DNA from 3 places in the Paenibacillus sp. PvR133 genome. Region 2 is predicted to be linked to each of the others. Evidence: riboswitches for the same ligand, from Rfam matches in the RefSeq annotation. Region 2 holds a riboswitch; each other region holds the start of a gene.

Region 1 (2,269 bases), 180 kb from region 2:
ACAGCGCTATCTTCATCAACGAAATGAAAACGTACTTTCGTCATGAACGTTGATGACAACATTTAAATTTAAATTATCCGGGAAGGTATTATACCTGCATAATTCTTCTTAATATGACCTGTAGCTATAGAAATTAGTCGAAAAACCGTGCTGGATTATGTATGATTCTTATATGGGGACAACCCTCTAAATCAGAATAAAACACGTAATTACGTTTGCAAAAAGACAAAAAAATAGCCGCTACGTCAAATCATAGCGACTATTTTATACAAAAATCGAGCAGACAAATAACCCTCTTACTCCATACTACAATGCTCCATTATTGCTCATCGGAAATCAACTGCTCATACTGATCCGCAGACAGTAGCTTGCCCAAGGCTTCCTCCACATCTTTATCCATCTCTACTTCGATCATCCAACCTTTTTCATAGGGAGATTCATTCACTAGCTCAGGTGTACTTTCCAGCGTTTCATTCACTTTTAGTATGGTTCCCGTCACCGGAGCAAAAAGGTCGGATACTGTCTTCACCGATTCAATCGTACCGATCTCCGCTCCCTGCTCAATCGTTGCTCCCGCCTCAGGTAATTCTACAAAAACAATATCACCCAGTTGATGCTGTGCAAAGTCTGTAATACCAATTCGTACCGTTCCATTCTCTGTCCGCTGAACCCACTCATGTTCGTCTGTATACCAAAGTTGCTGCTTTACTTCACCCATTCTGTTCCCCTCACTTCCATATGAATAAAATCGCTTTTGCTCACCTGTACTAGACAGGTTAAGATTATGACAACAAGAACACTCATGTCAATAATACTAACAAAAATACTTCATATCACCTCATATAGCGTACTATATAAAAATATGATAGCTTATAACAAACGCTTACATATCCTTATTTATATATTAAATGTTTTTTCTATTGTTTTTGATGACATTTTTATTGACATTTTGAATGAATTTGCGTATTAATGGGTTATAGCAAATGCTTTGGGAAACACCCCGACAACTGCAAACGCGGATGAACGCGGAGGGAGAGACTGCCAAAAAGATTCGCATAGCTGTTGCCGCTTGTGAGACATAAGTGCACGCGAATCGGATCAGGTTGTTATCTGCAAAGCCAGGTAATATACCGTTGATCCCGAAGGTAGCGCCGAAGGAGTAAACCTGCATTGCAGGTGAATCTCTCAGGCAAAAGGACCTCTGCCGGACGCATCTCTGGAGAGCATTCGCTATTGGAGCGGATCACCCAAGGGGAAACCCGGTACATACCGGGGTAACTTTCTGGTATCAAGGACAGAGCTGAAAAAAAGAGTGTAGACTGCCGTCTATACGTTTTTTTCGGCCTGTCTTTTTTTGTTTAGCCGATCACACCGGATAGGAGTGGAATAATGACTAATTTGCGAAAAACACCGCTATATTCGTCCTACGGGACGCAGTCTGGGGTTCGTTGCATTGACTTTGGCGGCTGGGAGCTCCCGGTTCAGTTTAGCGGCATTCAAAAGGAGCATGAGGCCGTCCGGCAACGTGCGGGTTTATTCGATGTATCGCATATGGGCGAATTTTTGGTTGAAGGCAAAGAAGCCGAAGCTTTTCTGCAAAGGGTGACCACGAATGATGTCAGCCAGTTGGAACCAGGTCAGGCACAATATTCACTCCTGTGTTACCCCGATGGAGGGGTAGTAGACGACCTACTTGTTTACTGCAAAGGACCGGAACGCTACATGCTCGTTGTGAACGCATCCAACATCGATAAGGATTGGGATTGGCTAATTCGCCATATGCCTGCATCCGTTCACATGGAGAATGTGTCTGATGCGATAGCATTGCTAGCGTTGCAAGGACCGGAGGCAGCACGTATTGCCGCAGCCGTGGCAGATACGGACATTACGAATCTGGCATCTTTCCGCTTCCATGAGAATGTGCCATTGTTCGGAGCAAAAGCACTGGTCTCACGAACCGGATATACGGGCGAAGACGGTTTTGAATTTTATATACCTGCTGCGGAAGCACCAGCCGTATGGGAGGGTTTGCTTCGTTCCGGTGAGTCGTATGGGCTGATTCCCGCTGGACTTGGTGCTCGGGATACACTACGCTTTGAGGCACGGTTGCCGCTATATGGTCAGGAGTTATCTGCCACGATTTCACCACTCGAAGCTGGTCTAGGTTTCTTCGTCAAGCTGAATAAAGGAGATTTTATCGGTAGAGAAGCACTGCAACGTCAGAAAGAACAAGGGATTCCTCGCAAATTGATCGGGCTGGAAATGATTG
Region 2 (2,269 bases):
AAGGAAGCAATTGCCGACGGTGTTGATCTGATTGGTTACACCAGCTGGGGTCCTATCGACCTTGTGAGCATGTCTACTTCCGAAATGTCCAAGCGCTACGGATTTATTTACGTCGATCTGGATGATGATGGTAACGGAACGCTCAAACGCTCCAAAAAGGACTCATTTAACTGGTATAAAAATGTGATAGCAACCAATGGTGAAGAATTGTAATTTCATATCATCTCGGGCGGGTATAGCAGAGGACATCCTAAGGATGCAATCTGCTGTACCCGCTTTTTTGATAGACACAATAATAATATTTCAGAGGGCTTCACAAACTTTTCACTTGTAATAAGCTGAAAGTTTTCTGTATAATGAATAAAAATTTCATATGTCTGGTTGATGTTTGCGGGAGATGGAACGAAGGTTCCGACCGAAGGGGCAAAACTCTCAGGTGCTTAGGCTGATTACAGCAACAAGCGGGGACCGTAAACGGACAGAACTCTGGAGAGACCCTTAATTGGGCGCCGAAGGTGCACCGCAGAGAACATCTGCTTAAACTCTCAGGCAAAAGGACAGAGACGCGAATAACCTGTGACAGGGAATGCCCTAGGCTTTTTTATATTAGAGGCAGAAACCTGCGCAAGATGGTTGTATTTTTTCGTGCCTTTAACCTCTCCAGGAGTCGAATCAGCGGATTTGACTCTTTTTTGTTTTCTAATATGCTGGAGGAGCGGGTTGAAATGAATTTGGTACATGTGTTAGAAGCGATTAGCAGTTGGATATGGGGGGCGCCTCTCATCATTCTTGTCATGGGAACGGGGTTGTGGCTGACCATACGTTTGAAGATGCTGCAGGTATTCCGCCTGCCCCTGGCGATCAAGCTGATCGGTAAGGCCCCGAATGAAGGTAGCGGGGATGTAAGTAGTTTTGCGGCTTTGAGTACAGCGTTGGCGGCTACAGTTGGCACAGGAAGTATTGTCGGCGTAGCGACAGCCATTAAGCTGGGCGGGCCGGGTGCCTTGTTCTGGATGGTCGTTGCAGCCTTTTTTGGGATGGCGACGAAATATGCGGAAGGTGTACTTGCGGTAAAATACCGGGTGAAGGACCGGAATGGGCAATTTTCCGGCGGCCCGATGTATTATATTGAGAAAGGTCTGGGACGCCGTTTTAAACCGCTGGCGATGCTGTTTGCTTTTTCGGGCATGCTGGTAGCGTTGTTCGGGATTGGAACGTTTCCGCAGGTCAAAGCGATTGTATCTTCGACTGAAAACAGTTTCGGCGTTCCGCCCATTGTAACGGCCCTGATTATTGCTATCCTTACAGGACTGGTTACTATTGGAGGACTCAAAAGCATTGCCAAGGTATCGACGAAGGTCGTTCCTTTTAAAACAGGCTTGTACGTACTGATCTGTCTCATCGTACTGATTCGGTTTGCTGACCAACTTCCTGCCGCAATTGCGCTGGTGCTCCATTCGGCATTTTCAACTACATCTGCAACGGGCGGATTTGCCGGAGCTACGATTATGCTGGCGATGCGAAGTGGGGTAGCCAGAGGTATTTTTGCCAATGAGGCCGGATTGGGAAGCGCACCGATTGCAGCTGCAGCTGCCAAAACCAAATGGCCTGCGGAGCAAGGGCTAATTTCCATGACAGGCGTGTTTATTGATACGATGGTTATTTGTGTGATGACCGGGTTGACGCTACTGGTTAGTGGTGTGTGGAGCGGGCCTACCGATGCGGGCCTGATGACTCAGCAAGCATTTTCCAGCGCATTCCCGCTGGGGGCAGAACTGCTCACAATCATTCTGATTATGTTCGCGTTCACCACCATGCTCGGCTGGAACTATTACGGGGAACGCTGTGTTGAATATTTGCTTGGGGTCAAGTGGATTAAGCCATACCGTTATCTGTTCATCCTACTGGTTGCCGGGGGCGCGTTCATTAAACTGGATGCGATTTGGCTGCTGGCAGATATCTTTAACGCAATGATGGCTTTCCCGAACCTGATTGCCCTGCTCGGCTTATCAGGAATTGTAGTCGCAGAAACCCGAACCTATATGGATTCTCTGAATTCTAGTAAGAAAAAGGGCATTCTTGCAGGTGCCAGTGTAGGGGCAGCTATCCAAGTAGAAGAAAAAGGACAAACGGTTAATTCATAAATTCCAAAAGGGAGTGCCCTCAGTCATCACAGGCTTGAGGACACTCCCTTTTGAATGTTATAACGATGCGTGCAAAATAGCTGAAATATCTTCTTGATTCAGCTTTTTATAATTACCGAAGCCTC
Region 3 (2,269 bases), 4.1 Mb from region 2:
CATCCCAGCCGAACCGCTCCTGCGCACTGATGAACACACCAGGGATAACCCCACATGAGCCTGCGGTAGGCGTGGCGACAATGCGACCCATGGATGCATTTACCTCCGACACAGAGAGGGCATAAGCCATGGCGAGCGCGGAGGCATCGCCGGAGCAGGTTTCCCCTGACCGCAGATACTCGGCTAGGCGCTTGCCGTCACCGCCCGTCAATCCACTGCGGGATACGGTGTCTTGTGTCTGACCGCGATGAACGGCTTCCTTCATGACTTCATAATAATCAGACATTTGGCGAAAGATTTCTTCCTCCGTTGTATTCGTCTCTTGTACCTGCTCTTGAATCATCAAGCGGCCAATTGTGGTGGATTCTTCAGCGCATAAAGCGCTGATTTCATGCAGATGGCTAAACCGCATCGGATTCAGCTCCTTTTTTCAAATTAATCATCTTAATTTCATACATATGAGGTAAAGAACGCAGTTCCGCAATCAGTTCAGCTGGAGCAGAACTGTCCGTTTCAATGGCGGTGAGTGCTTCACCATCCCGGCCTTTGCGATCTACGTGCATATAGGCAATGTTAATGTGGGCCGCGCCCAGCGCTGAAGTTATCGCGCCCAATGTACCGGGCTTATCCGAGTGGAGAAGCACCAGCGTAGGCAGCTCCCCGGTCAGATTGACCCGGAATTCGTTGAGCTGCTGGACATGGATGCTGCCGCCGCCGATGGAGGAGCCCAGCAGTGTGCGCTGATCCTCGCCCTTCCACAGTTCGAAACGGACAGTGTTCGGATGAGGCGCGGGGAGTCCGCTGACGGCGAATTCCACGGCCATCCCGGCTTGCTCTGCCCATTGCTCGGCATCCGGAATCCGGTGATCGTCCGTATCGTAATTAAGCAGCCCTGCGATGAGCGCCAGGTCTGTACCGTGTCCTTTATACGTGTCGGCAAAGGAGCCGTACAGCGTCATGCGGGCACGGTCAGGCTGCGTCCCGAGCCAGTGCCGGGCAACGCGTGCGAGCCGCACCGCGCCTGCGGTGTGTGAACTGGAAGGTCCGGTCATGGCCGGACCGATAATAGAAAATACATCTTTGAAACGCATGGTGTGGCCCCCTGTATGTTCTAATACCATACTATATGGTATTTCCGCGTCTTTGCGCGGTTATGACGGTTCCTAATGCTGACGCACAATGTGAGCACAAAAAAGGACAGGATAAGGAAGTTTCCCTTATCTCTGTCCTCGTTACCTGAGAGTTTCGTGCGGTGTTCTTACCGCCTTACCCCTTGGGTGGCTTGCGCTCTCTCCAGAGTTGCGTCAGATGACGATACATGGACCTGAGAGATTATCCGCCAGCCGGGTGCTGGCGTCTTGCTCCTTCGGTGCCGCCAGAGTGTAGGCTCCCTGGACAGACTCTCCCGTCATCTTCATTCGCGTATACCGTTCTACATGTCTTCCTTAGGGTAATGTATGCCGTGCTCGGTGTCAATCACAGGGTTCAATTTTTACATAAACAGGTGCGTTTCCAATAAAAAAGATTAAAATTTACATAATTATGGATGAAATCAGGAAGGAATTAGAAGATTGGCGGCTAATCTGATAAAGGACAAGTATATTTATGGAAATCATAGGAGGGATATTGACGTATGGTAAAAGGCTTGCGATTCACAGGTTCACGCTTAAAAGGGATGTTGCATCTAGCAGCGATCGTATCACTGCTGATTGGGATCTTCGTTCCATTCGGTCAGGTCAAGGCGGAGGGAGCATTGACAGTAGCCGAAGCACTTCAGCGCCAAAGCAGTGGAGGTACGGTGACGGTGGAAGGTTACATCGTCGGACATGCTACCGGATCGAAAACGGCTAACTTTTCTTCCCCGTTCGCGAATGATTTTAACGTACTGATTGCCGATCAGGCAAATGAACGTAATACGTCTAATCTGTTGGATGTACAGCTGACTTCAGCGTACAGAGGGCAATATGGGCTATCAGGCCATCCTGAGCTGATCGGCAGCAAAATTCGTGTGACGGGTACACTCGGCGCCTACAATAATTTTGGTGGAGTGAAAAGTCCAAGCGCTGTTGAACTGGTGAGCGGAAGCGAGCCGGGGGAACCAGGCGAACCTGGCAACCCGGGTCAACCCGGTACTACACTGCCGGATGGAAAAGGCAAAAAGGTGCTGTTCGATAATACGCACGCACAGACCGCTGGTGCAGCAGATTGGGTCATTGAAGGCGCCTTCTCCGACTTTGCCAATGGACTGCGTAATGTAGGCTTTACGGTA

The links. A riboswitch is a leader RNA that binds a small molecule or an ion and turns the genes downstream of it on or off. The one in region 2 is predicted to bind glycine.
Region 1: linked by a shared signal. The riboswitch ahead of gcvT (glycine cleavage system aminomethyltransferase GcvT) and the one ahead of JOE49_RS25560 (alanine/glycine:cation symporter family protein) in region 2 are both predicted to bind glycine.
Region 3: linked by a shared signal. The riboswitch ahead of sdaAB (L-serine ammonia-lyase, iron-sulfur-dependent subunit beta) and the one ahead of JOE49_RS25560 (alanine/glycine:cation symporter family protein) in region 2 are both predicted to bind glycine.

The regions. Positions count from the first base shown of each region.
Region 1 covers NZ_JAFIBS010000001.1:5,660,979-5,663,247, forward strand. Annotated here, with positions in the region: gene gcvH (glycine cleavage system protein GcvH) at 320-718, opposite strand; glycine riboswitch at 1,113-1,211, shown strand; gene gcvT (glycine cleavage system aminomethyltransferase GcvT) at 1,390-2,269, shown strand, end outside.
Region 2 covers NZ_JAFIBS010000001.1:5,845,937-5,848,205, reverse strand. Annotated here, with positions in the region: gene JOE49_RS25565 (glycoside hydrolase family 1 protein) at 1-213, shown strand, start outside; glycine riboswitch at 382-458, shown strand; glycine riboswitch at 477-571, shown strand; gene JOE49_RS25560 (alanine/glycine:cation symporter family protein) at 726-2,144, shown strand; gene JOE49_RS25555 (iron-containing alcohol dehydrogenase) at 2,202-2,269, opposite strand, start outside.
Region 3 covers NZ_JAFIBS010000001.1:1,741,575-1,743,843, forward strand. Annotated here, with positions in the region: gene sdaAA (L-serine ammonia-lyase, iron-sulfur-dependent, subunit alpha) at 1-412, opposite strand, end outside; gene sdaAB (L-serine ammonia-lyase, iron-sulfur-dependent subunit beta) at 402-1,091, opposite strand; glycine riboswitch at 1,303-1,418, opposite strand; gene JOE49_RS07780 (DUF6359 domain-containing protein) at 1,634-2,269, shown strand, end outside.